DNA from 4 places in the Lysinibacillus sp. YS11 genome. Region 2 is predicted to be linked to each of the others. Evidence: riboswitches for the same ligand, from Rfam matches in the RefSeq annotation. Region 2 holds a riboswitch; each other region holds the start of a gene.

Region 1 (7,846 bases), 2.2 Mb from region 2:
CCCTTTGTCCTGTTGGTTTGACAAGGTATTGACGTACATAGCCATTTTCGTATCTGACCTCAATTTTCGATTTGTTCTTTTTTTCGTCTTCCTCTTCACGGCCACCGACATGTCTCATTAAATCCAGTAGGTTTTGTGTATGAATTGGTTGATTATCCTTGGTTGGTAAATAATATGACGTATGTAAGGTTTGAATTTGCATGTATGAATCTCCTTTATTTTCGTACCTGTAAAAATTATACTATTTTACATGTAATCGTGCTATAAATTCAATACATAGTAAAAGGAAGCTTGAGAAATAACTCTCAGCTTCCTCTTTTATTCATATGCACTATATTATTGTATGACTTTTTCCTGTGCATCCTTTTTCATAAAACGTAATACATGGAAATGCTCTAATTGTGCTACTAAATTCCCTATAAGAATGAAGCTGCCACCAATCATTAATTTCATTGTTATGCCTTCTCCGATAAACATCATGGCAAACATAGCGGCAAAAATTGGTTCTAAGGAGAATATAAGACCTGTATGTGTAGCAGAAGTATACTGTTGTGCAACAGTTTGACCAACAAAGCAAAACGCACTACAGATGATGCCAAGCCCTAAAATAGCAATCCAGGATATTGCTGAATTTGGCATTGTTGGTGTTTCGAATAGAAAGGTTAACACAAGTGCATAAATACCAGCAAAGCCAAGCTGATAAATTCCGTATGAAATGGACTCTACATTTCGTGTGAATGAGCTATTTAAAAGTAAATAAATTGAATAACATAACGCAGCAATTGCTACTAATAAATCACCTTTATGGAATGTGAATGAGCCGTGTGCTGTTAAGACGGTAATACCAATCATGGTACAAATGATTGCAAAGCTAACTGCTCGAGAAGGTAATTTTTTTTCAATAAAGCTGCTGAAAATCGGCACTAACACGACCGTTAGGCTCAAGATGAAGCCAGCATTTGAAACAGAAGTAGATTGTAAACCAAATAAACTTAACGCGAACACAATGAATAATAAAAATCCTTGAATAGCCGCATATTTTAATGTTTTACCATTTACTTTGATCATCCGTTTGTAAAAAATAAGTCCTGCTACGAAAAATGCGATGATACAACGTAATGCCACCACATTATAAACTGCCAACGTTTCTAGCCCCATGACCATAAAGGTATAAGAGAGCCCCCAAAACATTGTGACAATAACCATCAATACATTTGCTTTTCCTTGGATACTCATTATGTTCACCTACCATCTGTGTACTAAAACAGTTTTATACTAAAAATTACTATATATCTTGTGTTGTGATTAGTAAAACGAATGTTTATAATGAATAGGATTAAAAAAATTCATGTATATAGAGGGATTGCGGATGAGCTTAGTGAAATATGAGATTTTAACAAAGGTGGCAGAGGTGGCAAGCTTTACAAAAGCAGCTGATGCGCTAGGGTTAACACAATCTGCTGTGAGTCATGCCGTGTCGAGTTTAGAAAAAGAGTTTGGCTTTGCGCTCATTCATCGAAGTCGTGTGGGTGTGACATTAACGAGTGAGGGACAAACAATGCTAAGGGCAATGCGTCAGGTTTTGGATGCTCAGGAATTATTGCAACAGGAAGCAGCTCACATTCATGGCGTGACACGAGGTAAGGTTCGAATTGGTGTGATATCGAGTATTTCTTCAAATTGGATGCCAGAAATTGTTCGGATTATGGATAATCAATTTCCAGGGATACAGGTGGAGTTACGAGAGGGAGATTACTATGAAATTGAACAATGGCTTTTAAGTGGTGAAGTAGAAGCAGGATTTTTGAATGGTCAAAAGTCAGAGCAATATCAGTTCACTGAGCTCCAACAAGACCCATTATTATGTATTGTTTCGGATAAAAGTCCATTGTTTGATAAGACAGAAATTGATATCGTAGATTTAGAGGATATGCCATTTATTATGACTTCCTATAAAGGGACAAATGATGTCAAGGTGCTATTAGAGCAATATCATGTTAAGCCGAATATCCGCTTTGAGCTTTCCGAGGAGGTAGGGATTCTTTCCATGATTTCTCATCATTTAGGGATCAGTATTTTACCTCAGTTGGTTATTCAAAATTTACCGCCAACATTGAGGGCGATTCCATTAAAGCAAGGTGGCTACCGAACGATTGGTATTGCCATGAAACACCATGCTTCGCCCGTCACAAAGAAATTTGCAGAGATATTAAGTGCTTGGCTAAAAGAACAAAACAGCTCCCTAAAATAGTGGCTATTGAAGCCTATCCTTACATTACGTTAAAATAGTATTTGTATATATTTCAGAAAATAGGTGAGTGTATGGGGACATTACAGGGCAAAACCGTACTCATTACAAGTGGGGGAACACTTGAAAAATGGGATCGTGTACGAGGTCATACGAATTTATCAAAAGGCACAATGGGGTGTTATTTAGCAGAGGCGGCGCTGGCTGCTGGCGCTAACGTAGTATACATGCATGGTTACTTTGCACAGCTCCCAGAAAACCAAAATGATATGACATTGATACAATTTGAAGGCATAGAGGATTTAGGACAAAAGGTACGTCATGCAGTTCAACAACAACATGTCGATATCGTTATTATGGCGGCTGCGGGCTCTGATTGGGTCATTGACAAAGTATATGATCAATCAGGTAATTTAATGGAGGAAACGGGGAAAATGCCTTCTGACGAACCACCTATTATTCATTTTAAAAAAGCACCAAAAGTATTAGGTCAAATTAAGGGATGGCAACCGAATGTAACGTTAGTAGGCTTTAAGCTCGAAGCAACGAATGATGAGGAATTCTTGTTAGCTCGTGCCAGACGGCGTATGGAAACAGCCAATGCACAATTTATGGTAGCAAATAGCTCTCAGTCTTTATATGGGGGGGATGAACCTCATTGGATTGTACCTGCCGATGGACAGCCTCTTAAAGTAATGGGCAAGCAAAAAACAGCAGAAGCTTTAATGATGTATTTACAAAATCAATAAATGTGAACTGTGTAGAGAAATATTTCTACACAGTTTTTTCTTGTCTAAAAGGTTAGCATCCTATAATATTTACTTAACGGTCGGTAAAAAAAGGAGGGTAATAATGGGAAATAAAGAACAAACTTTTCACAAAATTATAGAAATTGCTTATGGGATGTTTGCGGAAAATGGATTTGAAAAAACAAGCTTAGCAATGATTGCTACAGAGGTCGGTATTTCAAAACCAGCCATTTACTATTATTTTCAATCAAAAGATCAATTAATCGCTTTCATATTTGATGAATTGTATAAAGAAATTCAACATGATGTCGCTGTGGATTATAAAGAGCTTTCTTCTGCTAATTTTAAGGAGGAATTACTTAAGCTAGGCTATAAATCTATTGAGGCACAGGACAAGGACCCTTATTTTAATAAAATATTTAATCAATATGTACTATTAGCGGCCCGCGATGAAAACTATAAAAGACAATTAGTAGAGCTAGAAACCAGCTTTTTAACGAGCTTTGTTGCTATCCTACGATATGGCGTACAGCTAGGCGTGCTAGAGGATACTCCACATATAGAAGCGAAGGCACAGATGCTAGCCCTCGTCTATGATAATATCGGTAATTTCATGTTAACAGGCAACCAATTGAACTATAGGGCTATTTGGAAGGAGGCTGTACATAGCGTTATCCAAGGGGGCAAAGATGACAAAAAGAAATGATGATCGGCGCATTGAAGGTCTTGATTTTGCAAGAGCTCTCGCCATGCTTGGCATGTTCATTGTCAATTTTGGCGTCATAACAGGTTCTACAACGAATGGTTCAACATGGTTAATTGCCTTCCAACATCTTTTCGAGGGACGTGCTTCGGCCGTATTTGTCATGCTAGCAGGAATAGGGACAGCCTTAATGACTCGTCAGGCTAGAGAGAGTAAGGACCCAATCCTTCTTCGTCAAAATCGACTTACTTTGTGGAAGAGGGCGCTTTTGTTATTTACGATAGGGATAATATTATATGCAATCGGCTGGACAGGAGATATCTTACATTATTATGGCGTGTATATGTTTGTTGCTGCTTGGTTGATTGCCCAATCCAAGAAAATGATGATCTTCATAATCGGTGCCATCCTTATCCTTTCACAATGGCTTCAAATTCAATTTAGTTACCTTGCTGGTTGGCATCCAACATATGTGCTACTAGAGTATCTTGATTTTTGGACACCAGCAGGATTTATAAGAAATTTGATGTTTAATGGCTATCATCCACTATTCCCCTGGATTTGCTTCTTTCTGATAGGTATGGTAATGGGCACATTAGATTTAACAAATCATACATTAAGAAAAAAATTACTGGTGATAGGTTTATTGTTAGTCATCATGACTGAGACTTGTTCAACGTTATTCATTAAGATGACAACCATTCATTTATTAGATGTAGAGAGTGCATTGTATTTATTTGATACAGGACCGATTCCCCCGAATATGATGTATGTCCTATCTAATTCGGCTTCGGCTATTGTCATCATTGTTGGCTCCATCTATCTTGTAGAGACATGTAAAAATAAAGTTATTCAGTCTTTCATATTAACAGGACAAATGTCTTTAACGCATTATGTTGGCCATGTTGTTATAGGCATTGGAATACTAATTATTTGCCAAAAGCTGGAGAACCAAACACTTGCTTTTTCCATGCTGTATGCCTGCTGTTATTTTTTGGGATGTGTCGTTGTTTCTGTATGGTGGAGGACTAAACATCATCGAGGCCCACTTGAATTCATGATGAGGAAATGGAGCTTGTAATAAATTAATGGATTGCCATCTATTTCTCACTGACTAGGCATAAAATACTTTAGGTTTAGGGAGTCTTTTAATCTAAACGACATATTGCATAGTATTCAACTAGGTTTTCTAATATTTTGTATTGACATTCCTATAGCAGAATTATAGAATTATTTTCAAGAAACGCAGTACTCTTATCAAGAGAGGTGGAGGGACTTGGCCCAATGAAGCCTCGGCAACCGAACAACAGGTGCCAAATCCAACAGATGGTGTCTGAGAGATAGGAGGGGCTATCAATCAGTTTGATGCGTTGGCCTCTTTATGAACAATAAGGATAAAAAAGAAGGGGTGTATCGTATGGCTCAGTCAGTAAAAGTAGATGATAAGAAACTAGAGGCAATTGCGAAGGCGATTCAAAATCTTGAATTTGGTGAAGTGCATATTACGATTCAAGATGGTGTGATTGTGCAAATTAATAGGCTTGAAAAGCAGAGATTTCCGCAGAAAAAATAACAATGATTTCAGTAGAACTTATGTCAAACGGCCACCTATAAGCATGAAGGATTTCCTGTGCTTACAAGTGGCCCTTTTTTTGTGTAAAGGCTAGCTATAAAAGCTTTTTGGTATGGGACCGATATGACGGCGATGATAAAGCAAAGGCTCTTTTTGAGCATTTGTAATGTCTACGACCTGCCCAATAAAAATGGTATGGTCGCCAGCATCGATTTGCTGAAATGTTTTACATTGTAAATTAGCTGCTGTATCATGTAAAATCGGTAGTCCTAAAGAGGAAGTTGACCATTTTGCTTGTGCAAAGCGATCAGGGATTTTACTGGCAAATAGTGTACATAAATGCTCTTGATCACTCGCTAAAATATTGACCGCAAAATTTGGCGCAGTCGTGAAATAAGGATGGAGCTGAGATTTTTTATCGAGTGACCACAAAATAAGGAGCGGGTCGATTGAAACAGATGCAAAGGAATTGACGGTTAAGCCAATCGGTTTTGTGTCATGACATGTCGTGACAACTGTTACGCCTGTAGGATAATTACCTAATGCCAATTTAAAAGCAGCTACTAAATCTGTCATTCAAATCACCTCTTTATGAAATTAGTGAACGGAGTTTGTAGGTAAACGAAACTTTTTTTCATATCCTACTAGTAACTCCTTTTCTTGAGTAAATTTTAAACTAATCAAACATACAGGTAAAGGTAATGGGGAAAGAAAGGGGAATGGCCATGACTTTATATTTTGATCATTTGGTTCATCAAGTGGAATCACCAGAAAATATAAAGGTTTTCTTCAATAAACGAAATGTCCATACAGTGAATGGTGGGCAGCACACGATGTGGGGGACTTATAATACGTTAAGCTACTTTGGCTTAAGCTATATTGAACAAATTGCTATCTATGATCGTGATTTATTTGAGCAAGCGGCACAATACCCATATTCCCTACATTATACGTTTAAACGTGATCAAGAGCGCCAGGGATTTTCTCGAATTGCTCTGCGCACAAAAAATATTGAGGAAGAGGGTCGACGCTTGCGAGCATTGGGCTATGAAGTATATGGACCAGATGCATGTAGCAGAACAAGACCAGATGGCACTGTGGTAGAATGGAAGCTACTGCATTTTGGTAAGCCAGATCTGCCAATTGATTTTCCATTTTTGATTGAATGGGCGGAGGAAGATGAAGAGCGTTTGGTTCAATTAAAGGCAAGTGGTGCCATTGATGTCAAACAGGCTATAACGATGGAATCCGTCCAATTCTACGTCAAGGACATGCAGGCAACAGTTAAGCTGTGGCAAGAGGTGTTACAGCTACCAGTGCCTACGCAATATGAGCAGTATTTGTCACTACAGCTACCGAATATGCGCTTAGATTTCTATGAGGAAGAGAGCGCGATGACAATGACACTTGGTCATGTCAAAGAGGGACCATTTGGTGTGACATTAAAGGATCCTAAACGAACAAAGGAAACTTTAGTTTGCCCTGGTGCTTTTTATTGGATAAATCGATAATGAGAAAAGGCTGGGCCATAACTAACTGGGACCTTCATAAAGCTGAATAATCTTTAAATTAACAAACATGATAACTAGAAAAACCGAACTATTCCGAAACACTTCGTAAGCGTTTTAGTGGATAGCTCGGTATTTTTATGGGCTGAAACACTTTTGCTTCCGCCTTTTTACATAAGTATTGAAAAACAAAACCATCAATAGAATTTCTGATGCTGGCTACTTGCTTTCCTGTGGATTTAGCGTTACAGAGGAGACCCTGGAGCGAAATCACCTCCTCACCTTGCTAGAAAGTTTTAGCTAGTGACATGATCTTTAATTCAACAATATGGAAAAATCCACTTCATCAGAGAAGTGGATTTTCGTTGCCAATTATTATTCAATTGTCATTTTTCTCGGTGTTTCTGTACCTGTATACCAATCAAATTCAATTTCAAATGAATGCTTGTCGCCCTTTTTTGTATAGGAGTATTCGATTTTGAGCTGTTCACTTGGGCTGACAACTGTTGGCTCTGTGTCTTGAACAAAAGTGAATTCACCATTTTCTTTAAGCTTTTTTGCAAACGTTTCCAGTGTTGCTGCAAATTCTGCTACACTTTGTCGTTCTTTATGCTTCAAAATAACTTCAGTCATGGGTTTATTTTGTTTTTGCATCGAAATCCCTCCTTACGTCTTGTTACTTCTATTATAACATGGAGGGGGCATTCAGCTTATAAAACAATACAAAAAGCGGATGAAGGAAACGATGCATTTCCTAATCCGCTGCTAATCTGGAACTACACGGATAGTCCCATTACGCTTATAGTTTTACAACATTTGATGCTTGGGGTCCACGATTGCCTTCCACAACATCAAATGAAACCTTTTGACCTTCTTCAAGTGTACGGAAGCCTTCCTCCTGGATGCCCGTAAAATGAACAAATACATCTTCGCCATCATCACATTCAATAAAGCCATAACCTTTTTCATTATTGAACCACTTTACGATCCCCTGTTGCATAAGCATTCGCCTCCAATGCGCTTGAATGTAAAATAAAGTTAAATAAATGGTGCACTCATTGAGAA
Region 2 (7,846 bases):
TCAATATTGTATCTTCTTACACCAATACGTTATAAACCAAATTACATTATTGCATTAGGTTCAGGATTAATTGGCGATAGAGTACCTCCACTTTTAGCAAGCCGTTTAGATGAAGCAGTAAAGCGATATATAAAATATGAGATGAAGCCTTATATCATTGTCTCTGGTGGTCAAGGGAATGATGAAAAGGTATCAGAAGCATATGCAATGAAACAATACCTAATAGAAGTACATCATATTCCGACTGACAAGATAATAATGGAGGATTGTTCAGCCAATACAGAACAAAATATGATCTTTTCAAAGCAAATAATGGACCACCATTCTCATGGAGAGAACTATCGTTCCATTTTTGTTACGAATAATTTCCATGTGTTTCGCGCAAGTATTTATGCTAGGAAAGCAGCATTAGATGCCGAGGGGATTGGCTCAAAAACTGCTTTTTACTATGTTCCTAATGCATTCACACGAGAATTTATAGGTTTATTAGCCATGTATAAATGGACCCATGTCACAGTATTTTTAATTATTACGCTATTCGTAGGCTTACTATTGAGAGCATATGTGTAACCAAACTTCAACTGTCTTCCATATAATAGTGGTAAGGCAGTTTTTTTACATAGTGTGCAAGGGAGGAAAATAATGTACGAGCAAATTTTAGCCAAGCGAAATAAAGAACGAATAATTTCCCTACAAAATCTTACACAAACTCAAGATCAGTGGTTTGCTCAAAATATAAAATTACTTACATTCGCTGAAGTTAACCTAACAGCCTTGCAGAAAATACTGTATCAAGTAGTACGAGGGTTATTAAAAGAACAGCAACAACGTCATTTACAGATTGTCCATACAGTGCAATCTCAATCGATACAGGAGAATGTATTAACGCTGTTGGCAGAATATGATGATGTCTTGCGCGATGCCATTCCACAGCCTATCTATATACTCATTTGGCAAATTTCTTCGCTAGAAAAGTTAAAAAACAGTATAGAAGTAGTAGATGATGTGCTTGATATTGTAGAGTGGTATTTTCGCCATCAAGATGAACAAGTTGCTGCTCTAGATGAAGAGGACTTAGATCATGAGCTCATTATTGATTTGTATAAAGAAGCGGTTGAAGAGCAGGATGGGGATGCCCAATATCAACTGGGTGAATACTATAATTCTAGAGAGGGTAAACATTTTCAACCTGAAAAATCATTGAAATGGTTTGAGCTAGCCGCTGCCCAGGGAAATGCAGATGCTCAATATATGCTTGGGAATTTTTGCTTTGGGGGCATAGGTATGGAGGAAAATTATTCCCTTGCCTTTTCATACTATGAAAAAGCAGCTTTGCAGGGACATGCGGATGCTGCCAATAATTTAGCAGATATGTACTTTAATGGCGAGGGCGTAGCAACGAATTATACATTAGCAAAAAAATGGTTTGATTATGCTGCACAAAAGAATGTGGCAGAGGCAATGTTTACGTTAGGAATAATTTATGAGCAGGGGTTAGGCGTTGAGGTAGATGAGAAAGAAGCTTTTAACGCCTATAAAAAATCAGCTGAGGCAGGGTATGTGGAAGCACAATATCGACTTGGTGGAATTTATTTAGAGGGGCGCTTAGGCCAAGCGAAAGATGTCAATCGTGGTCTGTTTTGGTATGAAAGAGCTGCGGAGCAATATCATGTAGACGCCTTTTATGATTTAGGTTATATATGGAGTAATGGTCTGGCAGGAATACGCAATCTCGAAAAAGGTATTCATTGGTTTAAGCAGGCTGCACTTCAAGGAGATGTGGAAGCCAAGCTACAGTTGGGGCATATTTTTAATAAAGATACAGGGTTAGATAGAAATCTGAAAGAAGCTATTAAATGGTATGGACTCGCGGCAGATGCAGGATCCGAAGAAGCGGCTAAAATATTACAGGAACTTAAAGGATTGTAAATTTAGTGTTAAAAAAACATAGGCTTTTAGAATCGTTTATGTTGCTACGGTATGAGGGTATTTTGGTCTAAAATAGACTGCTGTTTACGAGTATTTAGATAGATCATGATTGAGGATAAAAAATATTAGTATAGTGAAATTTGAAGATGATCGATAAAAAAGTAGAATAAATATAAAGCAAGTAAGCATAATAAACAAAAAAATAGTTAAAAAAGCTACCCAATAATATTGTGGTAGCTTTTTTATAGTTTATTACGCTTTATTTAACAACAAGGACTTTTTATACATTTTGTGTAAAATAATGGTATTAATAAGATTGACAGTCATTTATAAAATGATTAATGTAAATGAGTGATTTTGAAAAGAAGCATACGTAAATAATTTACTGTTAGTCATGTAGGGACTATATCTGTTTGCTGAGAGCAAATGACCTTAGGATAAATTGAGCAAATGGGTACCCGACATACTTTTGGAGGAAGTTTGTCATACGGAATTGCGCTATCGAATGTAACCATTAAATCTGACTAATCAGATTTTATCGGTATTTTTTCGTGTATCCATCAATATGTTAAAAGGGATTTGATGTTTCTCAGCCTGATGAAAGTAAACGGAATGAAAGAGGGAAGATGTGTGATTTTTCAAAAACAAAGAAAGACGAAGGTATTGGATTTACAGCAATACACAGTGAAAATGGATTTGTCCTCTCGTCAATCGATGGCGAAGCAAATTGAAATGCTGAACTTAACGAAGAACGACTTACAATATTTAAAAGCTTTCCAGCCAATAGTTATGGATAATGTAGATCACATCGTAAACCGTTTTTACAACATGATTGGAACAGAGCATCATTTGGTAGATATTATCAGTCATCATAGTTCTGTAGAAAAGCTTAAAGTAACATTACGGCAACATATTATTGAAATGTTTAACGGAACCATTGATGAGATGTATTACCAAAGGCGTGTAAAAATTGCAAAGGTGCATGTCCACATTGGGCTTAGAACACAGTGGTATATCTGCGCTTTCCAAGATTTATCGATATCATTTATTGATTTAGTCGAAAAAAATATAGAATTTCCACAAGATCAATTTAATACGATCAGAGCTATATCGAAAATTTGTAATTTTGAGCAACAACTCGTTTTAGAAGCTTTTGAAAACACTGTGGAACAACTGAAAGAAAAAATGGTTCATGAAAAAGAAGCGATTGAACGACAGATTGTAGATTCTTCGGAAGCACTTGCAGCTATCTCGCAGGAAACCAATAATTCATTTTGCTGCTTAAGTAAGCAATCTGACGAAATTAAACATTTGGCAAAAAAATCACTCGATGTGTCTACGCTGGCTGAAAACCAAGCACTTGAGGGTCGCAAGCGTTTAAAAAATCAATCACAAAATATGCTCAATATTAGTCATTCTCTTCATGATATAGAAGAGAATATTGAACAATTATCAGGTATGTCTAAGGAAATGGAAACAATTATGAGTGTTGTGACCAATATTGCGAATCAAACGAATCTTTTGGCTTTAAATGCTGCAATTGAAGCAGCACGTGCTGGGGAAGCGGGAAAGGGCTTTAGCGTAGTGGCCGATGAAGTACGTAAATTATCAATTCAGACAAAAGAATCTGTTACAGCGGTGGCTTTGTTATTGAAAAAGACAGGTGAACGAACAGAGAAATTAGAGTATTCTTTGACCAACATTCAAGATGAAGTTGCAGCAGGTGAAGAAAATATGTTACAAACTGAAGGCCAATTTACGAGTATATTGGGAGCCATGACAGAAGCAAAAGATCAAAATGAGTGTATGGCAACAAAAATACAAGCAATTGTAGGCATATTAAGTGAATTAGGCACTTCATTTACTGAGGTAACAAATTCAGCTGAAAAATTAGCGAGCTTTGCGCAAAATTTAAAAGGATAGACTACTAACATTTACATTCTATTTTTCATATTTTTAGACGTAATAAACACTATAGTACCTATTTAAATGTTTGTTGTGAAGTTATCGCTATAGAGAATCAATTTTATAGAGATTCAGAAAGTAAGAGCTATTTCACTGATGAAATAGCTCTATTTTTGCTAAATTTGTAAAGGGTTTAACGTAATTTTCAATGAAAAAAGGATTATACTGTAGAAAGAATGAATAATAGGGGCGGTTATGATGAAAACAGTTGTTGTTTTAGGCGGCGGTATTACAGGACTATGTACAATGCATTATTTGCAACGTCAAGTGAAGGAACATAATTTAGATGTTCGTCTAGTGCTTATAGAAAAAAATACATATTTAGGAGGCAAATTATATTCAGCACATGAACAAGGTTTCATCATGGAAACGGGTGCTGATTCTATTGTAGCCCGTCATCAAGGCGTTATGGAACTCGTGCAGGAGCTTGATTTTGAGGCGGAATTAGTTTACAACGAAACAGGTATTTCTTATATTTATACGAATAATGAGTTACATGCTATTCCGGCAGATTCAACTTTCGGAATACCGATGAGTGTAGCATCCTTAGAGGAAAGTACACTTATTTCCGAGCAGGGAAAAAAGAAGCGTTGAAGGATTTAACATTGCCAAACAATGGCTTCACAAAGGAAAGTTCTATCGGTGAATTTTTAACTTACTATTTAGGAGAGGAACTGGTGAAAAATCAAATTGCACCAGTCCTTGCAGGTGTTTATTCGGGAGATTTACATCAGCTTTCTATTGGCTCTACTTTACCGTATTTAATTGATTATAAGAATGATTTTGGAAGTATTATTAAAGGCTTTGATGCGAATCGTGAGCAATTTGTTAAAGCAGCGAACAAAAAATTTATATCCTTTAAAAATGGTTTATCTTCTTTAATTGATCGACTTGAACAAACCTTATCCGATGTAGAAATTATCAAGGGTGTTACTACACTAAATGTTCAAAAACAAGATAAGAACTACACAATTTCCTTAGCTAATGGTGAAATTATTGAGTCAGATTATGTCGTTTTAGCATTACCGAACGAAACTGTACAAAATCTGCTACAGGATGAATCTTTAAACCGCTATTTTGACCAATTTACGACAGCGTCAGCGATTACTATCTATTTGGGTTTTGATGTGCCAGACGCTAAATTGCCAGCAGATGGAACGGGCTATATTGTTTCCCATAATTCAGACGTAACTTGTAATGCAGCAACTTGGACTAGTCGTAAATGGAAGCATACATCGAAAGAAAATAAATTACTTGTGCGACTCTTTTATAAGAGCATCAATCCAGCCTATGAGCAACTACGCGCCATGACGGATGAAGAATTAGCAGCAGTTGCTTTAGAAGATGTGAGAAAGAGCCTAGGAATAGAGGAGCAGCCAACCGTTGTGAATGTAACAAAATGGATTGATCAAATGCCTAAATATGATCTAGCGCATCGTGAAGCATTACAAGGATTACTACAAGAATTACATGAGAAATATCCTAATTTATCGATTGCAGGGTGCTCGTATTTTGGCGTAGGTATTGGTGCTTGCATTCAAAACGGGAAAAAAATTGGTGAAGAGCTTGCAAAGGAACTTGCCAATTTCTAAGGTTTTAAGTGGAAAAAAACTTTGTTATGTGAAATAGTCTTGACTCATTCGTCAGTAAACGATATGATTCTTTTAATTATTTAAAAAATTCATACTTAATTCTTATCAAGAGAAGCAGAGGGACTGGCCCATTGAAGCTTCAGCAACCAACTTTATTGTCAGGTGCTAAATCCAGAAGACCGTTGAGTCGAAGATGAGAAGGAACAACAATGATGAATCGTTAAAGCCTTCTTTTTTTATGAAAGAAGGCTTTTTATTATATAGAGACATAGGAAGAGAGGCTAATTTTATGGGATTGCTTGAAAGGTTAAAAACGCATGTATTGACGGCAGACGGTGCAATAGGCACAGTGCTATATGGCTATGGATTGGAGTATTGCCATGAGGAAATGAATGTTCAGAGACCCGAGTTAATTGAAAAGATTCATAGAGAATATATTGCGGCTGGTGCTGACATCATTCAAACGAATACGTACGGTGCAAATGCCATTAAATTAGCTCGCTATGGATTGGAATCACGTGTCCAACAATTTAATGAAGCTGCTATCACCATCGCAAAACGAGCAGCGGCTGATGGCGGTCAATTTGTTTTAGGAACAATTGGTGGTATTCGGGGAATTCGTAAAAGTGATGCAACCTTGGATGAAATATTAGCGACTATTGAAGAACAAGCAAGCGTCTTACTTGCAGGGAATCCAGATGGCCTTTTACTTGAAACTTATTATGATTTTGAAGAATTAACAGCAACCTTAAAGATGCTACGAGAAAAAACAAAATTGCCGATTATTGCACAAGTTTCTATGCATGAGCCCGGTGTTCTACAAAATGGGATGTCTTTAAATAATGCTCTCCATGAGCTTGAAGCTCTAGGTGCTGATATTGTTGGTGTCAATTGTCGACTAGGTCCACACCATACAATTCAGGCATTTGAAGGTGTAGAACTTCCTAATAAGGCATTTATGTCGGCCTATCCAAATGCATCACTTCTGGACTTAGAGGATGGGCGTGTCGTTTATGAATCAGAAGCTGATTATTTTGGTCGAGCGGCTGTTGAATTGCGTGATCAAGGTGTACGTTTAATAGGGGGCTGCTGTGGTACAACACCCAAACATATTACAGCAGCAAAGAAGTATTTAGAAGAGTTATCACCGGTTCAGGAGAAGCATGCGAAGCCTAAAAAGATTGAGATTGTTCGGGAAGCGGAGCCAACAAAGTATGAGCCTCTTCATGAAAAGGTTAAACGTGAACGCTCTGTCATAGTAGAGTTGGATACGCCTAGACATTTAGAGATTGATGGGTTCCTTGAAGGAGCAAAGCAATTATATGATGCAGGTGCAGATGTAGTTATGATGGCAGACAATTCATTGGCCTCTCCACGTATTAGCAATATTGCAATGGGCGCATTGTTGAAGAGCTCACATGGTGTACGCCCACTAACTCATATTACATGTCGAGACCGTAATTTAATTGGTCTACAATCTCATTTAATGGGGTTAAATGCTTTAGGTATTCATGATGTGTTGGCCGTTACGGGTGATCCAACAAAAGTAGGAGATTTCCCAGGTGCGACAAGTGTTTATGATGTATCTTCCATGGAGCTAATCCAATTAATTAAGCAATTAAATGAAGGGGTCTCTTTCTCAGGTAAGCCACTTCGTAAAAAAGCAAATTTTTCAGTTGCTGCTGCATTTAATCCAAACGTCCGTGTGTTAGATCGTGCTGTGACACGCTTGGAGAAGAAAATTGAGCATGGGGCAGACTACTTCATTTCTCAACCAGTATATACGATAGAGAAAATTGTAGAGATTTATGAGGCAACAAAGCATTTACAAGCTCCAATTTACATCGGTATTATGCCTGTTACGAGTTATAAAAGCGCTGAATTTTTACATCATGAAGTGCCAGGTATCAAATTATCTGAAGATGCCTTAACAAGAATGAAAGCATGTGGAGAAGATAAAGAAAAGGCAACATTGGAAGGGATTGCTATTGCCAAAGAATTAGTAGAAGTGGCTACGCAATATTTCAATGGGATTTACCTTATTACACCATTTTTACGTTACGATGTGACACTAGAGTTGATGAAATATATAAAGCAATTGGATGAACAGAAAAAAGGAGTAAGTATACATGGCTAAGCACTCGATTGAAGAGCAACTAGAGAAACGTATTTTAATTCTTGATGGCGCAATGGGAACAATGCTACAAAATGAAAATTTATCAGCAGAGGATTTTGGTGGCGAGGAACTTGATGGCTGTAATGAAAATCTTGTGCTTACTAGACCAGATGTTATTGAAAAAATTCACCATAAATACTTAGAGGCAGGCGCAGATATTATTTGTACAAATACATTTGGTGGG
Region 3 (7,846 bases), 390 kb from region 2:
CAATACGAATATTACCTCCTGCTGCAATGACCTCACCATCAGATAAAATGATAGGCTTCATCACCCGCAGCAAGGATTTTTCATCTAAAATGGAGTCCCCATCAATGGAGCAAAAATATGGATATTGAGATACATTAATACCCACATTTAGTGCATCAGCCTTACCACCATTTTCTTTATCAACTAAAATACAATTTTTATAGATTTCTGATTCATATATTTGTTTAATGTCTTTTGTAGGGATGTTAGTTCGAACAATTTTATTGATTGGCTTCATTTGAAAATGTTCGATGACCGTTTGAAGGGTTTGATCTGTAGATCCATCGTTAATAATGATAATTTCAGTTTGAGGATAACGTAAATTCAATAATGAATATACTGTATCTACAACTCCTACTTCTTCATTGTAAGCAGGAACAAGTAACGATACCGGTTTTGAATAAAAGGCATCGATATGTGCATCATCATACTCTGATAGATCGAGACGATAGCGTTTTCTTAAATCCAGCATAGCAATGATGAACATTGTACAATATGACACGATAACGAACAGCATATAAAATAAAATAATGCCCCCAAAAAACATCATGCAATAATCAATTATTTTCATTTACTTCCCCTCTTTTCTCGCTGCAATTTCTTGGGCCATTTCAATTGCATATTGATCATTTGAGGATTCAATGAATTGCTGTAATTTGGCAATACCATGTCGATCTTCTACAATCGTTTTTGCCGCTTGGGAACGTACCCACCAATTCTCATCTTGAAGAAGCTGCTCTAAATAACTATAAGTGTAAGTAAGCGGTACATGCTTGAAAATTTTGGCAACCATTAACCTGGCTTCCCACATTTCAGAGGTCACAAAAGGGATAAAGGGATCCATCTCATCAATAATACCAATTTCATAAAGCCCTTTTAATGCTCTGATGTTAATTTCCGGTGTATCATGGTGTAATAATTTTTTTAATTCATCCAAATACTCCATCTTTCTTTTTACAGCAGCAGTATCAATAACAGCAAATTGCATATTAGCTGGCAAGCTATTAAAATCATGGAGAAATTGAATGAATACATTATCATCTAATAATACAAATAGTCTTCTATATTCACTTTCAGCGTAATTTACATTGGAATTTTTTATTTTCTCCATAAATAAATCTGGTTGGAAAAGGGAGTATATTTTTAATAACTGGAAATGTTCTTCATCTGTAATGTTATTTTTTTCGAATTCTTGGCACTTCGTTAGCAATTCATCTATTTGTAAGTCTGCAATTCGATAAAGGGCATTCATTCGAATACTCCATCGTCTACTTGATAAATCTTTTTCGTAGAATGCTTTTAAATATTGATTGGAGAATTGTTTTATTTTTAGTTCCACCTGTTCATTCCTTATATTCTTTAAATAGGATGAAAAAATTTTTTCAATAGCTTCTACTTGGGCCCTGCCTCGAGGAACCAATACGATACTAAATAATGCGTTATTGAATAAGTAATCATACCAAAGTTGAGAATAATTTTGTAAATAACGGTCACGAACTTTTTCAAAATAGCTTTCACGCTGGCGCTGAACAAGTAAATACATTAAAAAGATAAAGAGCACAACTAATAAGAAGAAAATTATTGCCAAAAGCGTCGAAACAGTCAGCTTGATCATTGCCAAAACCTCGCAAACGTTCTTTTAATTTTGGCTTCTAGCAAACGTAAATTAAATGGTTTGACAATATATTCATCAACACCGCCCTCATAAGCATTAAGCGCTGCTCCTTCAGAATTGCGTTCTGACATCATATAAATAATAAATTTCTTTTCATTTGGCATATGTCGTAAGATATGCAATATTTCTAAGCCATTTTTCAGAGGTAAAATATCATTCATAAGAATTAGATGCATATGCCCTGATTTATAATCATCCGATTGCAAAAAGCTATAGCCATCCTCATAAACCTTTACATCTAAAGAAAAATAAGGGATATTTATTTGCTTAAGCGTTGACTCTAATACTTGTCTAAAAATGGCGTTTTGCTCAATAATACTAACTTTCACTAATTCAGTTGGTTGCTCACAGTAATCCTTTACCTCTGCTATACTCCATGTTAATTGCTCATCCCCTGATAACATCTGTTTATTTTTATTTAACAGCTCTTCAAAAATAACGTTATTATTTCTTATTTCTGTTATAGAGGCCTTTAATGCAATCTGTTGGAACTTCCGTTCTGCTTTTAAGATGGCAAATATTCGTTTTAAAAACGCCCTAGCTTCTACTTCACTACTTTGTAAAAGAAGATGCCCCAATGATCTCCGTCGGATAATTGAAAAAGCAAGTCTGTCTTGCGTATTTTTGATTGTAAAAACGAGGTAACTTGATCATTCACATTTTCATTCAGTTGTGTAGCATTAGCTGTTTTTAAAAAGACTGCTGTTATAGTAAGGCGTGATCTAATAACACTTTCTCGCCATATTTTAAAGTAGCGCTCTACTTCATGTTCTTGCATGATGTCATGGGTGAATTTTATATCATTCATTAGAATCACTCCATCTAGTTTTTTCTTATTATTACTTTCTATCATTTATTTCGTAGATTAACAACATTACTATAGTAATAAATATGACTAAACAATATCTAAACATAAATAGACGTCATAAAAAATACATAGTTTCTCATCAATTTAACTACAAATAAAAAAGAGTACATGAGTCGTTAAACTTATGTACCCTTTTATAAAATTTTTAATTCTTATTTTACCGGTACTACTGCACCTTTCCACTCTTCTAAAATGAAGTCTTGGATTTCTTTAGATGTTAATACTTCTAATAATTTTTTAATTTCAGGTTTTGTTTCATCACCTGCACGTACAGCGATGATGTTAACATATGGAGATTCCTTATCTTCAAGAGAAATAGCATCTTCAATTGGGTTTAAACCGTTATCGATGGCAAAGTTAGAATTGATAAGTACTGCATCGCCTTCATCATTTTCGTACATTTGTACAAGCATTTCTGGGGCAGTATTTGCATCGAATTTAAAGTTTTTAGGATTTTCTTCAATATCCTTTAATTCTGCTGCTGTTTTATCAATGCCTTCTTTTAATTTGATTAAGCCTTTAGCCTCTAGCAATGACAGCATACGACCATGGTCAGATACTGAATTAGAAAGTAAAATTGTTGCGCCTTCAGGCAGGTCTTCTAACGTTTTATATTTTTTAGAGTAAATACCGATTGGTTCAATATGAACGCCACCTGCATTAACGAAATCATAGCCATTGTCTTTAATTTGTAGCTCTAAGTAAGGAATGTGCTGGAAATAGTTTGCATCAATATCTTTTGACTCTAAATCTTGGTTTGGTAGAACATAATCTGTATACGTTTCAATTTCAAGGTCTATGCCTTCTTTAGCTAAGATCGGTTTTGCTTTTTCTAAAATAACTGCGTGCGGTGTATTAGAAGCACCTACTTTTAATGTTACGTTTTCTTTGTTATCTGTTTGATCGCCAGATGCTGATTTTTCATCTTCTTTTTATCTGTACCGCAAGCTGCTAATGCTAGTACAAGTATTGATAAAAATAATCCTGCTAATAACTTTTTCATTTATGACACTCCCTTTTATTTGTTTAAAATATGTTAGCGGTAAAAACCGGAATAACCCCTTTTTCTTGCTAGCGTTTATCAATTTTCTCGGTAATTAAATCACCAATCCATTGAATAATAAATACGACTACTAAGATCAAAATAGTTGCCATTAATGTCACATCTTGGCGATTTCGCTGGAAGCCGTCTAAGAAAGCTAAGTTACCAAGACCACCTGCACCAATAATTCCTGCCATCGCTGTATATCCTACAAGAGCAACAGCCGTTACAGTGATACCAGAAATCAAAGCTGGTAATGATTCCGGAACCAATACTTTCCAAATAATCGTAGAAGTTTTTGCTCCCATTGAACGGGCTGCTTCAATCACACCTTTATCAATTTCACGTAACGCAATTAATACCATACGAGCATAAAACGGTGCTGCACCGATAATTAAAGCAGGTAACGCTGCATTGGCACCGCGAATTGTACCTAGTAAAAACTTCGTAAATGGAATTAATAAAATAATTAATACGATAAATGGAATGGAACGGAAAATATTAACGAGTGATCCTGTTAAAAAGTTAACGATTTTATTTGCCCATAACTGATTGGGGCTAGTTAGAAATAGAACAATACCAATGACTAACCCAAGAATAAATGTCACAACCGTTGATATAGCTGTCATGTATAAAGTTTCATACGTAGCTTGCCACATATTTTCCCAGTCTACATTCGGAAAGAGATTAGTTAGCATTTTCAATCACCTCCGTCTGTACTTCCACTGTATTTAAATAACGAAGGGCTTCAGTGACGTTTGTCTGAGAGCCATCAATTTGCACAATCAATGTACCATATGCACCATTTTTTGTTTGCGAAATATTTCCGTGAACAATACTTACTTCTACATCAAATTGTTTCACAAGATGTGAGATGACAGGCTGTTCTGTTTTTTCACCAACAAAAATCAATTTGACAAGTTGTCCAGTTGGATAGTTTGTTTTAATTTGTGCTACTGTATCCTGTGTTTCCTTAGTGTCTGTAATTTGAGATACAAATTTCTTAGTGATAGCCGCCTGTGGGGCTTGGAAGACTTGTAATACCTCACCACGTTCCACAATTTCGCCTGCCTCCATCACCGCTACACGATGACAAATTTTGCGGATGACATGCATTTCGTGGGTAATCAGGACGATTGTTAAGCCTAAGCGTTCATTTATATCTACGAGTAAATCAAGAATGGCATCCGTTGTTTCAGGGTCGAGTGCGGATGTCGCCTCATCACATAGTAAAACCTCTGGATTATTCGCTAATGCACGTGCAATTCCTACACGCTGCTTTTGTCCCCCAGAAAGCTGAGATGGATATGCCTTATCGCGCCCTTCTAAGCCTACAAGGGCAATTAATTCCTTCACACGCGCTTCACGTTGAGCCTTTGGGAAGCCTGCGATTTCTAAAGGGAATGCAATATTTTCGGCAACTGTTCTTGACCAAAGTAAATTAAAATGCTGGAAAATCATACTTACCTTTTGTCTAGCTGCTCTAAGTTTTTGCCCTTTTATCGATGAAAATTCTTGATTGTTCACCGTTACTGTTCCTGCTGTCGGTTTCTCTAAACCGTTTAATAAACGAATCATGGTACTTTTACCAGCACCACTATAGCCGATAATGCCAAAAATTTCACCTTTATTAATAGTAAGGTTGACGTCTTTGACTGCTGTTAATTCGCCATTTGCTGTTTTGTATTTCTTTGTAATATTTTGAAGCTGGATCATAGCGAATACTCCTTTTCTCATATAGAAAACCCCTTCACTCACAGACAAGTAGAAGGGGTCACGTATGATACGTTAAACCGTTCTCTCATCTTTCAAAGAAAAATCTTTGGGTGATTTGGCACCTTTTCACATTGTGATGGTTGCCGGGCTTCATAGGGCACTTCCCTCCGCCACTCTTCATAAGAGTTCGATATATTTAATGTTTTAATAATATATTTGATACTTTACCACGCTAGTAAAGTTCAGTCAATTGATTTTTTTAACAATTCATATAAAAATGGTACGGATTGAAAAGCATAAATCTTTTCTGTCACTTTTCCGCCATCACTGATGAGTAGACAGGGAACACTTTCAATTTGATGCTCATAAGCTATGTGTTCCAAAAAGTTGATATTTGCTTTACCCATTTGTAGCTGTGGCAGTAATTGCTCAATAATGGACATCATTTTAGATGCCACTGCACACGTTCCACACATCGGTGTATATAAATAAAATGCAGTTTTCTCTCCCGACTGTTTAGCCGCTTCCCACTGCTCTATTGACCATTCTTCCATTTACTCACGCAACCTTACAAAATATATTCATTATGGATTGAAAAATGTGCACGCAGTAAAATCATTGCTAGCACTTTTCTTGGTGTCGTTTCTACTTCCTTGTATGTTGGCATTGTGCGCAGATGCTCAGCCTCTGGATAATGTCTGTCCATTAATGCACGTAGCTTATCACCAGAAGTATCTGCATCAAAAAAAGTAAATAGCTCACAGCCCTCATAGGGATCCAGTAGTTCTTCTAATTGATGCACACCAATTGTACCATTCGTACATAGTATTGTAACATTCTCATTCAAAATAGGCTCAATTTGTAGCTTATCTGAGCGCCCTTCTACTATCAAGCATTTTCCCTCGAACATTACGCCACCTCCATTTAGAGATCCCCACTTATAAGTCATTATATAACAAAAAACGCCGGTAGTTTCCGACGTTTTTCGATTATGGCTTGTCTTATTCAGCGATCATTTCTTCGTATTGCTCTGCTGTCATTAGTTTCTCAACTTCTGATGCGTCAGCAGGCTCAACAACGATCATCCATGCTTTTTCATATGGTGATTCATTAACGAATTCTGGGCTATCTTCTAAATCTGCATTTACTTCAACTACAGTACCTGAGATTGGTGCATATAATTCAGAAACAGTTTTTACTGATTCTACGCTACCGAATGGATCATCTGTTTTGATTTCGTCGCCAACTTGTGGAAGCTCAACGAATACGATATCTCCTAATTCAGATTGTGCGAAGTGAGTAATACCAATACGTACTTTTCCATCTTCTACTTTTACCCATTCATGTTCTTCAGAGTATCGTAAGTCTTTAGGTGTGCTCATGCAAAAAACCCCTCCATAAATATGTAATATATTCACTTTCAGTGTGCCATACTTCTCCTATAAATACAAGGTTTAATACGGTTATTTCCAAGCTTGCTCAAAATCTACTTCTTTAAAACCTAAAGTAACTTTTTTTCCATCTGTCACGATGGGACGTTTAATTAACATGCCATCTGAAGCAAGTAGCTCAAGCTGCTCATCCTCCGTCATTTCTGCTAACTTGTCCTTTAAGCCAAACTCACGATATTTCATGCCTGAGGTATTAAAAAATTTCTTCAAAGGCTGTCCACTAGCTTGCCAAATAGCTGTTAATTCTTCTTTAGTGGGAGGTTGCTCTGCGATATGTACCTCTTCATAGGAAACCTCATGCTCATTTAACCACTTCTGTGCCTTTTTACATGTTGTACATTTCGGATAATGGAAAAATTGAATCGTCATTACAATGCTCCTCTTCTGTCTTTTTCTGTAGTATACCATCATAGTTGTTTTCAATGGTGAACTTCACTCTTTTTTGTAAGTTTATCCACCAGTTGTGCAAATTTATCCGCTCCTTTTACAATTATCCATCTCATAAAAAAACCTAGCTATCTTTTGCAGATAGCTAGGTTAAATTTGCACTATTAAACAATATATTTTTCAGCATCAATTAATTTAACGGAAGCCTCACGCTTCTTCGCAATTAAATTATATGGATTATTACGCGTTAGCTTACGCAGTGCAGATAATGTCATACGGGCTGCATCGCCATCCGCTGAAGCAAGAATTGTGTCTTTTGCTTCTTTTTCGATTTCTGCGAATGCTTCTTGGCAGAAAATTTGTGTGTATAGCAATTTTTGATGTGCTTTTTCAGCACCGTCACGAGCAATTGCTTTTTCTGTACGTAAGACAGCTGATTCCATTGCAAATAATTGGTTAGCTATATTCGCAATGTTTACCAATACTTCTTGCTCTTGATCAAGTTTTGCACCAAAGCGTTGTGCTGCTAATCCTGCAGCTAATACAGCAATCTTCTTGGCATTTTTCACTAAATATTTTTCTTGTGCTAACGGCTCTGTACCGATTTCCTCTGGCATTAGCATAAGCAGCTCTTGCTGTAAATTTTGAGCAACTTGTAATAATGGCAG
Region 4 (7,846 bases), 960 kb from region 2:
TTTCATTGTTTTTATCACAGGTACGCCACCAGCGGTAGTAGCCTCATAGCCTACAAAAACGCCATTAGCTTTTGCAAGATCCTGCAACTCCAAACCTCGTTTGGCAAACATCACTTTATTGGCAGTAATAACATGACATTTATGTTCCACCGCTCGCTTTAAATAACTGTATGCAGGTTCTTCGTTCACAATTGCTTCAAACACTACCTGCATACCTGGCTCTGCTAAGACTTCATCCATACTTGTTGTCATTAAATGTGCTGTACCTGGTACACGTTCACGACTAGCATCTGTCACTAAAATCTTCGCTACCTCTAATTCAATACCTAATTTATTTTTTAGCTCTTCTCGTTTTTCATTTAAAATATGGTAAATCCCCTGACCTACCGTTCCAAATCCTAAAATCGCTGCCTTTATAGTTGCCATTCTTGTTATTCCCTCCAACTTACATTCCGCAGTTTCATTAAAGCTAATTTTCCATGGGGTTGTGTCATGACAATTTGACACCCACCGCAGTCTTTAGCCAACAACTCTCTTTGTATGAGTTTCGCTATTTCTATATGTGTTAGGACACATACAAATTCAAATAATTCAAAATTTAACTTAAAGAAAATTGTAACGCAAATACACGCTTTGCACAAGAAAAATCTTTCTAGGAAGGACATTTGTTTTCTCTAGATGTGCAAAAGAAATCGGTTTCATTCCCTTTATTATACGTTTTATTAATCAATCTATAAGATTTGAACAAATATTGACTATTTAAATTTCAATATATGAATGTCTTTCTTCTATTATATATATGTATGCTCAGACACTCATAACAATCCCTTTAAAGAAAAAACTCATTCCCTGTAGCAGCAGAGAATGAGCTTAAAAATATGAGGGGGTTTTAACTTGCTTTTGAAAGCAATTGATAACGATATTGTGCTAAAGCTTGTTGAACAAGACTAATCTCTTCTTCTGTAAAATTTGGTATTGCATACGTACGTTCCACTAATTGAAATGTACCATACTTCAAGTAAAACTCTGTCGCAGGAAGTGAGATATGGCTCACACCGTACTGTTCATATGCCTCAAATACTTCCTTTACAGTAAAGTCCTTTTCAGTAAAAACATGTTCTTGAAATGCTGTATGACCAAATACTTCCTGCCATTTTCTTTCGACTGATGTAAGAAGGTGTTGAATGGATTTATTGTTGACAAATACATGCCCTTCATTTAGCTCATATATTAGATAGGATACAATGTTTTGCGCACTATAGATGTTACCCATTTTAAACACTCCTTTATCATCAGTTTTTGGGAAGAGTAGTCACTGGCTAGGCAACTACTCTTCTATATATTCAAAAGTGGGGGAGCACTTATGAAACATTTACCTTTTAAAAAAATTTTCGTACTGTTAACTTATTTCCTAGTATATAACATGGATTTAACAAAGTCAATAATACATATAAAATTACTTGGTATTATTTTTTATAAGGTTCTGATAATTAACGGATGCAGTAATAGATTGATGTAGCAACGTTTAACGCATTACCAAATGAGGCTAATCGAATGAGAAAATACGTTAACGTCACAACATCTTACCATTTTCTTTAAACTTTAAGCTTCTACTGTTTGTTCAGTTGTTGTAGCCTGTGTAATGGCTTGATCTAAATCAGCAATAATATCCTCTACTGCCTCTAAACCGATGGATAAGCGAATGAGCGACTCGGTTACACCAGCTTGAACTAATTCGTCTGCTGATAGTTGCTGATGAGTAGTGGAAGCTGGATGAATAATTAATGACTTTGCATCACCTACATTTGCTACATGTGAAAATAATTTCACGCTATCAATAAGCTTTCGCCCAGCTTCTCGTCCACCCTTTATGCCAAATGTAAGCACTGAACCGAAGCCATTTCTTAAATATTTTTTTGCTAACTCATGTGTCGGAAAATCTTCTAGGCCATTATAATTTACATACTCCACAAATGGGTGGTTTTGTAAATACTCAGCCACTGCCAATGCATTTTCGTTGTGTTTAGGGATACGCAGATGAAGCGTTTCTAACCCTTGCAATAAATTAAAAGCAGCATCAGCACTTAATGTTGGACCAAAATCACGTAATAATTGTACACGTAGCTTTGTAGCAAAGGCAGCAGAAGCTGTATCAATTCCATAACGTAGACCATGGTAAGAGGCATCTGGTTCAGTAAAACCAGGGAATCGACCGCTAGTCCAATCAAACTTACCAGCGTCTACAACAACGCCCCCTAAAGTTGTACCATGACCTCCTATCCATTTAGTTGCTGAATGAACTACAACATCTGCGCCGTATTCAATAGGTGTAGAACCGTAAGGAGAAGCGAACGTGCTGTCAATAATTAATGGTAGACCATTATCATGTGCAATTTTAGCTACTGCCTCAATATCTAAAACCTTTAAACTTGGATTACCATAAACCTCTGCAAAAACAGCTTTTGTTTTATCAGTAATCGCTGCTTTGAAATTCTCTGGGTTTGTTTCATCTACAAAAATTGTTTTAATACCATAGTTTGGTAATGTGTTAGCGAATAAATTATACGTACCACCATATAAAGAACTAGCTGCTACTATCTCATCACCAGCTCCAGCTAGATTTAAAATGGAAAATGCGATAGCTGCTGCACCAGATGAAAGTGCTACTGCTGCTGTTCCACCTTCCAATAAAGCCACACGTTTTTCAAACACATCAACTGTTGGATTGGTAATTCGTGTGTAAATGTTCCCTGCTTCCTCTAAGGCAAAAAGACGTTGCGCATGAGCAGTGTCTTTAAATACGAAAGCAGTTGAGCGATAGACTGGAACTGTGCGAGATCCCGTCACTGGGTCTGGCTCTTGACCACCATGCAACAGCAATGTTTCTGGTTTAAAATTTGTCATTGTGTACCTCCAAATGGTTATTTTTTTACGATGGTACCGGAGATGAGGAGGATTTTCTGTAGAAAACAAAAACCCTCTTCAGCTAAGAAGAGGGTTGCGGTTGCAAGTTTTCCTCCCCTTATCTGCCAGATCCAAGTAAGAATCTGTAGGAATTAGCACCTTAGTAAGCTCATTGCTTACTGGTTGCCGGGCATCATAGGGCCTATCCCTCCGCCGCTCTTGATAAGAGTATGAGATTCAATTTCCATCGTTGTTACACAGTATAAACATAGAGTTTTTTTCTGTCAACATGTAAATTTTATTTTTTCCGAAACTTCTGTCTGCTCTTATACGTAATATGAACGCATACACTATTTTAGAAAAAATTTTGAGAGGAGTATTTTTATGGTAAAGGCCGTGATCATTTTTCTTATGATTGGCTATATAATAGGCTGTATTCACGGCTCTAAAGTGGCTCAATTTTTATCGGGGGTTGATTTAAAAAAGGCTGGCCACGGTAATGCTGGTGCCTCTAATGCCACTCTTTCCCTTGGCTGGAAGTATGGCGTTTTAGTAGCCCTCATCGATATAGGCAAAGGCGTTGTCGCTATTATAGGTGCACATTTTTATCTAGCGGACGCTATTCATTTAACAGAAGAACAAATTTGGCTGCTTACTTATATTATGGCTGCTGGGGTTATTTTAGGTCATAATTTCCCCTTCTACATGGGCTTCAACGGCGGGAAAGGAACGGCCTCCATCATTGGTATTTTACTTGCTGTTGATTGGAAGATTGGTTTATTTGCACTTATTTTATTTGTTATTTTATCCTTTGCAACAAATTATTTAATTGTAGGTGTTCTAGAATTTTATCTCGTGTTTTGTACAGCAACTTATTTATGGATTCCTGGCATTGGCCCAACCATTATAGCTCTTCTTCTTTTTGGCATAGCCATCATCCTGCACCTCGAAAATATTAAACGATTAGTCAATGGAACAGAGCCTAAAGTAACTTCTGCCTTTAAGAAAAAGAAATAATATTTAATGGATATTTTTGTATTTTTTGTGACCGTATTTTTTCTCTTTATCTACTCATATTGCTGTAAAAAACACCATTTTCACATAGATTTTTTTCTACAATAAAATAGACATATTCTTATCTCAATAAAACATTATACAGGCCGATGTTATGGATAATAATCGTCATTTTTATCGTAGAAAGGATGAGAAAATATGTCTTCACCAAAGCAAGCAGCTACAAAACTTAATTTAAAGCCACTATGGATTGGCTTGGCATTCGCGTTACTAATCATTATTACCTTTTTACCTAACAATGGTGATTTACCTATAGCTGGGCAACGAGCTTTAGCCATTTTAGCTTTTGCAGTCATCCTTTGGGTTACAGAGGCCGTTTCATATCCTGTGAGCTCGGCCATGATCATTGCACTAGTAACTGTTTTACTAGGACTCGCTCCGTCAATGGATAATCCAACTACAGAGCTAGGAACAGCTAGCGCATTAAAATTATCTTTAAGTGGCTTTAGTAATTCTGCCGTTGCTTTAGTAGCAGCAGCTCTTTTTCTAGCCGCAGCAATGCAAATTACTAATCTACATAAACGACTTGCACTTTGGATTCTTTCACTGGTAGGAACGAAAACAAAAGCTATCGTATTTGGCGCTATTTTAGTGTCTATCGTCCTCGCATTTTTTGTACCTTCTGCTACAGCACGAGCTGGCGCAGTAGTACCGATTTTGCTTGGAATGGTGGCAGCATTTGGTTTACCACGTGATAGTCGGCTTGCTGCCTTATTAGTTATTACTTCGGTACAAGCCGTTTCCATTTGGAATATTGGTATTAAAACTGCAGCAGCTCAAAATATGGTGGCTTTAAACTTTATCCAAGAGCAATTTAATGTGGATATTTCATGGGGTGCTTGGCTACTTTATGCAGCCCCCTTCTCAATTATTATGTCGATCTTTTTATTTTTCATTATGATTGCTTTAATTAAACCTGAGACTAGCAATATCGAAGGTGGTAAAGAGGTCATCAAAAAACAGCTTGCAGAGCTTGGCCCATTAAAGGCTCCTGAAATTCGTTTAATCATTACATCCGTAGTTTTACTATTTTTCTGGGCAACTGAAGGGAAGCTACATCCATTTGATACGACAACAGTCACAATTATTGCTATCGCGATTCTATTAATGCCTAAAATCGGTGTGTATTCATGGAAGGAAGTTGAGCCTCATATTCCATGGGGGACAATTATCGTCTTTGCGGTAGGCATTATGTTAGGAACCATTTTACTAAATACGCAGGGTGCTGCATGGTTATCAGATAAAGTTTTTGGTTCACTTGGGCTAGATACTATGCCTTTACTAGCAACCATCGCACTCGTAACTTTATTTAACATTTTGATTCATTTAGGTTTTGCAAGCGCAACTAGCTTAGCCTCAGCACTTATACCTGTGTTTATCGTTTTAGCCTCCACATTAACGGCTAATGTTGATCAAGTTGGTTTTGTTATTGTGCAACAATTCGTCATAAGCTTTGGCTTCCTATTACCAATTAGTGCACCACAAAACATGCTTGCCTATGGTACAGGCTCCTTTACAACAAAGGATTTCTTGAAATCTGGAATTCCATTAACCATTATCGGTTTCCTTCTCGTACTTTTGTTCTCTGCAACTTATTGGAAATGGATTGGATTATTATAGAACTTTCATTAAATTAAAACGTAAAAGCCTTGAAGAAACAGACTATCTGTCCTTCAAGGCTTTTAAGATAAGACTATTGTTTCGTAAAAGCAGGATCCTTCATCGTACCGTTTTTCGCATAGTTAACGTGCCATGATAGTGCTTTTTCTAGGTCATGAGGTGTGTGATGTCCACCCGTTGCCTCATTGGCATCATTAAAGTACTGCCACAGCTGCTCCCTATAATCAGGATGTGCACAATTATCAATGATAAGTCCCACTCGTTCTTTTGGAGCAAGTCCTCGTAAATCTGCTACGCCCTGTTCAGTTACAATGACATCAACATCATGCTCCGTATGATCTACATGTGAGACCATTGGGACAATACTCGAAATATCTCCACCCTTAGCATAAGACTTTGTTACAAAAATTCCTAAACGTGCATTACGAGCAAAGTCACCAGACCCTCCGATACCATTCATCATCTTTGTACCAGAAACATGTGTGGAATTCACATTGCCGTAAATATCTAATTCCAATGCCGTATTCACTGAAATTAATCCGAGTCGACGAATAATTTCAGGCTGATTTGAAATTTCTTGAGGGCGCAACACTAATTTATCAGCATATTTTTCAAAATTCCCATAAACACGGTTTCCTACTTGCTCAGAAAGGGTAATAGAAGTAGCAGATGCAAAATTCACTTTCCCTGCATCCATTAATTCAAATACTGCATCTTGGAGAACTTCTGAATAAACTTCTAAGTTCTCAAACTCAGAGTCTTTAAAGCCTAGCAATACAGCATTTGCTACTGAACCTACCCCAGATTGAATTGGACGCAAACTTGTTGTTAAGCGACCTACTTTAATCTCTTCACGTAGGAAATTTAATAAGTGATTAGCCATAACATCTGTCTCTTCATCTGCAGGGACAATCGTTGATGGCGCATCTAATATATCCGAAATGACGATGCCTTTTACTTTATCTAAATCTAGTGGAATTCCAATTATACCAAGACGATCAGAGACATTCTGTAAAGGAATTGGATCACGTTTTCCTTGTTGTGCAGGTACATAAATATCATGTATACCTTCTAATGCATCAAGCTGTGCTACGTTTAATTCAATGATGACTTGGTCTGCTTCTTGCACAAAAATGGGAGAGTTACCAACTGAAGTTGTAGGAATTAATAAGCCTTCTTCTGTAATAGCAGCCGCTTCAATGATCGCAAAATCAATTGGTCCAATAATGCCTTGACGAACAAGCTCAGCATTATGGGAAAGATGGGCATCGACAAATGTGATATCACCGCTATTGATTTTATTACGAATGCCAGCATCTGCTTGGAAAGGACCGCGCTTACGTATGACCCCTGCTTCTGCTAAATATTGGTCTACCTCAGGTCCAAGTGATGCACCTGTAAAGACATCTACTTGAAAATCCTCTTTTTTTGCTTTCTCTACAAGTGCAAGAGGTACAACCTTTACATCACCAGCACGTGTGAATCCACTCATCCCTAATACCATGCCATCCTTAATCCAAGAAGCTGCTTCTTCCGCTGTTACAACCTTGCTTCGTAATTGTTCATGACGAAGCTTTTTCGCTAACTTTTCTTCCATTCCCTATTCCTCCATTCCACTTTATTTTTGTTCAACTTGCATATTTGGTTCCAGTAAATCTGTGACATCCGTCAGAGAATGTATCTTTATTCCAGGAGGATTTCATTACCTAATAGCTAATGCTGTCTAAACATTTGTGAATAAAGATCATGTAATTTTTTGGTAGCACAACCAAATAAACAGTCGCACCTATAATTTTATACTATTTAGAATATTTAATCTATATCAAATGAAATATTTTACTTTACGAGATAATTTCTACATTTATAAATTATTGATGTATAACTTTTTATCCCTCATTATTCGATTTTGCTAGAAAAGCGTGCTATGCTCAAAGTATAGAACAGACACAAAGGAGAGAGTTTTTAATGGTTAAAGAACTATTACGTAGCCATTCCTCGGTACGCATCTATGATGGAGAACCGATTTCAAAAGAAATCATTGAAGATTTAATTGGAACAGCACAAATGGCTGCAACATCCCATTTTGTGCAAGCCTATAGTGTAATCTGGGTAACAGATGCAGATAAAAAGGAAAAATTAGGTTTACTCTCTGGTAATCCACGTCAATATGAAACCTCTGGTGGGGCATTTGTTTTTTGCGTAGATTTCAAGCGACTTCAAATGGCTGGGAAACTAGAAGGAGTGGATA

What was found. Region 2 has a riboswitch for S-adenosylmethionine ahead of LBYS11_RS20265 (bifunctional homocysteine S-methyltransferase/methylenetetrahydrofolate reductase). Riboswitches for the same ligand answer to the same signal wherever they lie in the genome.
Region 1: another riboswitch for S-adenosylmethionine. It lies ahead of LBYS11_RS07830 (YezD family protein); the one in region 2 lies ahead of LBYS11_RS20265 (bifunctional homocysteine S-methyltransferase/methylenetetrahydrofolate reductase).
Region 3: another riboswitch for S-adenosylmethionine. It lies ahead of LBYS11_RS18355 (methionine ABC transporter ATP-binding protein); the one in region 2 lies ahead of LBYS11_RS20265 (bifunctional homocysteine S-methyltransferase/methylenetetrahydrofolate reductase).
Region 4: another riboswitch for S-adenosylmethionine. It lies ahead of LBYS11_RS01990 (O-acetylhomoserine aminocarboxypropyltransferase/cysteine synthase family protein); the one in region 2 lies ahead of LBYS11_RS20265 (bifunctional homocysteine S-methyltransferase/methylenetetrahydrofolate reductase).

The regions. Positions count from the first base shown of each region.
Region 1 is NZ_CP026007.1:1,644,578-1,652,423, forward strand. It holds gene LBYS11_RS07800 (hypothetical protein) at 1-202, opposite strand, end outside; gene LBYS11_RS07805 (DMT family transporter) at 337-1,236, opposite strand; gene LBYS11_RS07810 (LysR family transcriptional regulator) at 1,370-2,251, shown strand; gene LBYS11_RS07815 (phosphopantothenoylcysteine decarboxylase domain-containing protein) at 2,323-2,997, shown strand; gene LBYS11_RS07820 (TetR/AcrR family transcriptional regulator) at 3,101-3,703, shown strand; gene LBYS11_RS07825 (DUF418 domain-containing protein) at 3,687-4,781, shown strand; SAM riboswitch class I at 4,952-5,047, shown strand; gene LBYS11_RS07830 (YezD family protein) at 5,082-5,273, shown strand; gene LBYS11_RS07835 (flavin reductase family protein) at 5,364-5,849, opposite strand; gene LBYS11_RS07840 (VOC family protein) at 5,999-6,784, shown strand; gene LBYS11_RS07845 (amphi-Trp domain-containing protein) at 7,157-7,435, opposite strand; gene LBYS11_RS07850 (cold-shock protein) at 7,581-7,781, opposite strand.
Region 2 is NZ_CP026007.1:4,041,288-4,049,133, reverse strand. It holds gene LBYS11_RS20285 (YdcF family protein) at 1-570, shown strand, start outside; gene LBYS11_RS20280 (tetratricopeptide repeat protein) at 643-1,929, shown strand; gene LBYS11_RS20275 (globin-coupled sensor protein) at 2,560-3,852, shown strand; partial or broken gene LBYS11_RS20270 (protoporphyrinogen oxidase) at 4,093-5,486, shown strand; SAM riboswitch class I at 5,586-5,686, shown strand; gene LBYS11_RS20265 (bifunctional homocysteine S-methyltransferase/methylenetetrahydrofolate reductase) at 5,776-7,623, shown strand; gene metH (methionine synthase) at 7,616-7,846, shown strand, end outside.
Region 3 is NZ_CP026007.1:3,647,924-3,655,769, forward strand. It holds gene LBYS11_RS18330 (glycosyltransferase family 2 protein) at 1-610, opposite strand, end outside; gene LBYS11_RS18335 (HEAT repeat domain-containing protein) at 611-1,654, opposite strand; gene LBYS11_RS18340 (response regulator) at 1,651-2,292, opposite strand; gene LBYS11_RS23800 (hypothetical protein) at 2,259-2,522, opposite strand; partial or broken gene LBYS11_RS18345 (MetQ/NlpA family ABC transporter substrate-binding protein) at 2,735-3,585, opposite strand; gene LBYS11_RS18350 (methionine ABC transporter permease) at 3,654-4,322, opposite strand; gene LBYS11_RS18355 (methionine ABC transporter ATP-binding protein) at 4,312-5,340, opposite strand; SAM riboswitch class I at 5,423-5,526, opposite strand; gene LBYS11_RS18360 (thioredoxin family protein) at 5,583-5,894, opposite strand; gene LBYS11_RS18365 (toprim domain-containing protein) at 5,909-6,250, opposite strand; gene gcvH (glycine cleavage system protein GcvH) at 6,342-6,722, opposite strand; gene LBYS11_RS18375 (arsenate reductase family protein) at 6,804-7,160, opposite strand; gene LBYS11_RS18380 (acyl-CoA dehydrogenase family protein) at 7,343-7,846, opposite strand, start outside.
Region 4 is NZ_CP026007.1:413,318-421,163, reverse strand. It holds gene LBYS11_RS02000 (homoserine dehydrogenase) at 1-426, opposite strand, end outside; gene LBYS11_RS01995 (hypothetical protein) at 890-1,273, opposite strand; gene LBYS11_RS01990 (O-acetylhomoserine aminocarboxypropyltransferase/cysteine synthase family protein) at 1,603-2,904, opposite strand; SAM riboswitch class I at 3,020-3,133, opposite strand; gene LBYS11_RS01985 (glycerol-3-phosphate acyltransferase) at 3,289-3,921, shown strand; gene LBYS11_RS01980 (DASS family sodium-coupled anion symporter) at 4,117-5,598, shown strand; gene LBYS11_RS01975 (succinyl-CoA:acetate CoA-transferase ScpC) at 5,672-7,195, opposite strand; gene chrR (class II chromate reductase ChrR) at 7,564-7,846, shown strand, end outside.